One region of the Cellulomonas sp. ATA003 genome, then DNA from elsewhere that is predicted to be linked to it. Evidence: riboswitches for the same ligand, from Rfam matches in the RefSeq annotation. Region 1 holds a riboswitch; the other holds the start of a gene.
The links. A riboswitch is a leader RNA that binds a small molecule or an ion and turns the genes downstream of it on or off. The one in region 1 is predicted to bind cyclic di-GMP.
Positions count from the first base shown of each region.

Region 2: another riboswitch for cyclic di-GMP. It lies ahead of REH70_RS15615 (PKD domain-containing protein); the one in region 1 lies ahead of REH70_RS17890 (hypothetical protein).

Region 1 covers NZ_CP133990.1:3,609,839-3,612,030, reverse strand. The annotation lists gene REH70_RS17890 (hypothetical protein) at 167-1,213, opposite strand; cyclic di-GMP riboswitch class I at 1,462-1,536, opposite strand; gene REH70_RS17885 (alpha/beta fold hydrolase) at 1,644-2,192, opposite strand, start outside.
Region 2 covers NZ_CP133990.1:3,134,589-3,136,780, forward strand. The annotation lists partial or broken gene REH70_RS15610 (DUF1972 domain-containing protein) at 1-566, opposite strand, end outside; cyclic di-GMP riboswitch class I at 807-881, shown strand; gene REH70_RS15615 (PKD domain-containing protein) at 1,190-2,192, shown strand, end outside.

The sequences.
Region 1 (2,192 bases):
GTGAACTCGCGCAAGGGCTGAATGGGTAAGCCGCGGGTGATTTGTGCTCGAGGTCGACGGTACGGGAGAACGATGAGCCGGAGGGAGAAGGGGCAGTAGTGCACCGCCGCCTCCTCCCTCGTGACCGCACCCAGCCGGCGGGCCCTATGCGACACCTGGCCGAAGATCAGCCGGTGTACCCCGGCGATGCGTAGCGCGTGCCAGCCATGCTGGACGGCACGATGTCGCCACTCGTCGGCACTCCCGACTGAGCGTTGGCCCAATCGCCGCGCAGGAATTGCGTACGCGGAACGCTGATCTGGGAAGTCGATGCCCAGACGTTCTGCAGCTTCAACGGCCAGGCACCGCCGTCACGCCAGGCGAGGTACTTGCTTCCGGCCTGGCCGACAAGGTTGACGTTCCGCAAGTCCATCAGGTCGGGCAGCGGCCCGTACTGCTGGGGGGTGAGGAAGAAGCCCTGGTATGTGGTGTAGCCGGTCAGGCCGTCGACGCGCAGGACCTTGGGGCCGGCCCAGGTCTGGAGTACGTCGGCGTGGAAGCCGCTGCCGGAGCCGTGGACGGTGTCGACGCGGATGTTCTGGAGCTGGACGGTGGCGCCGTTGCGCTGGTCGAGGTTGATGCCTTCGGCCAGCGCGGCACCGGTGATCTTGAGGCCTTCGACGTGGATCGTGCCGGACTGCCCCTTGAGGTACAGGCCGCGGACGTCGTTGCCGTGGGTGCTGTTCTTGCTGATCTTGATCTCGCCGCCGATCAGGACGACGTTGCGGCCGCCGCCGATGATCAGACCGCCCTTGGCTTCGAGCGGGGTGCTGGGCATCTTGACGATGTAGTCCTGGCCGGCCTTGAGGATCAGGTCGCGGTTGGTGTTCGAGACGGTGATCGTTGTCGGGTTGGTGAGCTTCGGCGGGGCCCACGTCAGCGTGCGTGACGAGCTCGACACGGCCGGTGTGGGGGTGGGGGCCGGGGCCGGCTTGGGTGCCGGGGTCGCGGTGCCGGACGTGACGGTGGCGGTGCGGCAGGCGAAGGTGCGGTCCGCCCCAGGGCCGACGTTGACCACGGTGACGCAAACCTCGTGGCTGCCCTTGGGTAGCGGCACCACCGTCTTGTAGCCGGTGCGCGGGCCGAGATCGGGGTAGGCGCGGGGGACATCCGCGCGGGCGACGTCGGTGGTCAGGGTGCGGGTGCTGCCGGCGACGGCGACCTTGACGGTCACCGGCTTGGTCGTGTTGCGGTCAGCGGCCCAGCCGAAGACCTCGAGCCCACCGGTGACCGGAGTGACCCGGTCGAGATTGCCGACCGGCGACCCCGCCGGCGCGGCCTGCGCGGCCGTTGCTCCTCCAATGAATGAGCCGGTGACGGCGAGCGTGGCGACGGCAGCAGCAACGCGACGCGCGAGCGGCGTGCGGAGGTTCGACGCCCTGGGGGCATGGTGAGTTCGGTGCACAGTGTTCTCCAGTGTCGTTCGGTGGCCCGGCTGACCCCGCGGGTCCCATGGCTTTGCGTCCCCGCCTCGCGACGGGTCTGCCCCTTCGTGGACACAGAGCCCATCGGCCTGCATCGGGTGAACTTGAGTGGCGAACGGGTGATCCGTCGGCCGGGCTGCTTGCGCGGACGACCGGACTGCCCTATTCGTCGGCCGGCCGCTACCCGCGCCGGACGGCGCTCAGCACCACCTCGGCCACCCGCTCGGGCACCTGCTCGGGCACCCAGTGGCCGATGTCGACGCCGACGGAGCGGAACGGGCCCCGCACGTAGCGACCGGTCGCCCGGACGGCGGTGGGGGAGAAGAACGGGTCCCGCCGTCCGTGCACGAGCGTCGTGGGGACCCGGATGACGCCCGCGGAGAACCCGCGGCCCAGCGGGATGGCCCGGTACCAGGCCAGGGCGGCGGTGAGGGCGCCCGGCTCGAGCATGCGACGCGTGTAGTGGTCGGCTCGCGACTCCTCGAGCCCGGACGTCACGAGCGCACGCCGTAGCCGGGCACCGTCGTCGGCGAGCAGGAGGCGCTCCGGCAGCCGCGGGAGCTGGAAGCCGGCCATGTACCAGGAGCGGAGCGCCTGGGTGCTGCGCGTCAGGCTGTGGACCGCGGCGGCCGGGTGCGGGGTCGACAGCGCCGTGAGCGACGCCGTCCGGTCCGCGCGGCGGCCGGCGAAGGCCCACGCGACCGCGCCTCCCCAGTCGTGCCCGACGAC
Region 2 (2,192 bases), 480 kb from region 1:
TCGAGCCCCAGCTCGTCCAGCCGCTCCGACCGACCGTGGTCGACGACGGGCGCCCCGTAGCGCAGCAGCACGGTCGAGGCGTCGAACTCCGTGCGGTAGTAGTCCTGGATTCCGACGGCGTCCGCGATCAGCGCGTCAGACCACCGCACCGACAACGACTCCGCGAGGCGGTAGTAGCGCTGACCCGCTCCGCTCCATTTCGCCCGCTTCCACTCCAGACCGTCCACGTGCGTCGCCACCGGGATCCGGGCAGCGAGGAGCACCGGGAGCCACGGGGCGTTGGCGGAGTTGAACACGAGCGCCGCGTCGGTGCGATGACGCGCCAGATGAGCCACAGAGAGGCCCGTGTGGCTCAACGTCTCGAGTGAGCGTCGGCGCATCGCAGGCAGGTGGACCAGCGACATGCCGCGGTACTCCTGCTCGCTCAGCTCGCCGGCCCCGCCGCGGCAGTAGACGACGACGTGGTGTCCACGCTCGGCCAAGCGAGATCCGACCTCCTCGACGCAGGTCTCGAAGCCTCCGTAGCGGGCGGGCACGCCGCGGGTACCGACCATCGCGATGCGCATGGCCGATCCGGCGCTCCTGCTCTCGTCCACGCTGTCCCCCGTCACATCGACATGGGCGGCAGGCGCCCGTGATCGGTCAACCCTATGGTCCGAGGGATGGCCGGCGGCTCGTTGGTCCGCCATGTCACCCAGATCGCCCCTCGACCCAGCTGACTGAGGGTTTCGCTCGATCGGTCGCGTGTGACACGGAGCACAGCGCAGATTTCTTGAACCGCGAGCACACCGCCGATGAGGTGGCGTCCACGAAAAAGGCAAACCTGTCGCGAGGCAGGGACGCAAAGCCATGGAACCCACGCGGTTCGCCAGGCCACCGAATGACGGAGATCGACATGCGCTCATCGCTGCCCATCGACAGGTTCGACAGCCCAACCGCCCCGCACAGCGCCGGACGACGCCGGCGCCGCGGCATGCTCGTGACTGCGGTCCTCGCCGGCGCTGTGGTGTGTGCCGGCATGGTTCCGGCCTCGGCATCCGCTGCCTTCGCGGCGAGCACCACGACGGCCACCACTACCGCGGCGACCACGCCGGTGGCCGACGGCTTCGCGCGGTCGGTCACCCGTGGTTGGGGGTCAGCCGAGCGAGGCGGCACGTGGACGACCACCGCTGGTTCCGTGGTCCACTCCGTGTCGACCGGCGTCGGACGCCAGCGGATCGGGAAGGCCGGCCAGACGGGGTGGGCACACCTCAACGGCTACAGCTCGACCGACACCGACCTGACCCTGGATGTCGCACTGGACAAGAAGGCCACCGGCGGTGGCACCTACGTGTCCGTGCTGGGACGCCGGGTGGGATCGGCCGGGGACTACCGCGCACGGTTGAAGGTGCAGCCCTCGGGGTCGGTCACCCTGATCGCCGGGCGCGGCGAAACCGCACTCAAGGCCGTGACGCTCCCCGGGGTCACCTACGCCGCGGGCACCGAGCTGTCCATCCGCCTCCAGGTCACGGGCACCTCCCCGACCACCGTGCGGGCGAAGGCATGGAAGCGCGGGACGACCGAGCCGTCCGCGTGGCAGGTGTCGGCCACCGACTCCACCCCGAACCTCCAGAAGCCCGGCGGCATCGCGACCTCGACGTACGTCTCGGGGTCCGCATCGAACGCTCCCGTGACCGCCAGCTTCGCTCGTGTCGCCGCGCGTCCGGCCGTCCAGAACGCTGCCCCCGCGCCTTCGGTCGCCATCACAGTCGCCGATCTCACCGCCGCCGTCGACGGTTCAGCCTCCGTGGACGTCGACGGCTCCATCGCCTCCCACGCGTGGAGCTTCGGCGATGGCGCGACGGCGTCCGGGCCGACGGCGACACACACGTACACCTCCGCGGGCACCTACACCGTCACCCTCGCCGTGACCGACAACGCGGGTGCACGCAGCACCAAGACCTCGAGCGTGACGGTCACCAAGCCGAACGAGGCCCCGGTCGCACGCCTGAGCTCGAAGACGGACGGCCTGGTCGCCGTGCTCGACGGGAGCACCTCGACCGACGCCGACGGCCGCGTGGTCTCCCACGCGTGGAGCTTCGGCGACGGCACCACGGGCAGCGGCCCGACGGCCAACCACACCTACTCCACCGCGGGGTCGTACACCGTGAAGCTCACGGTGTACGACGACAAGGGTGCTCAGAAGAGCACCT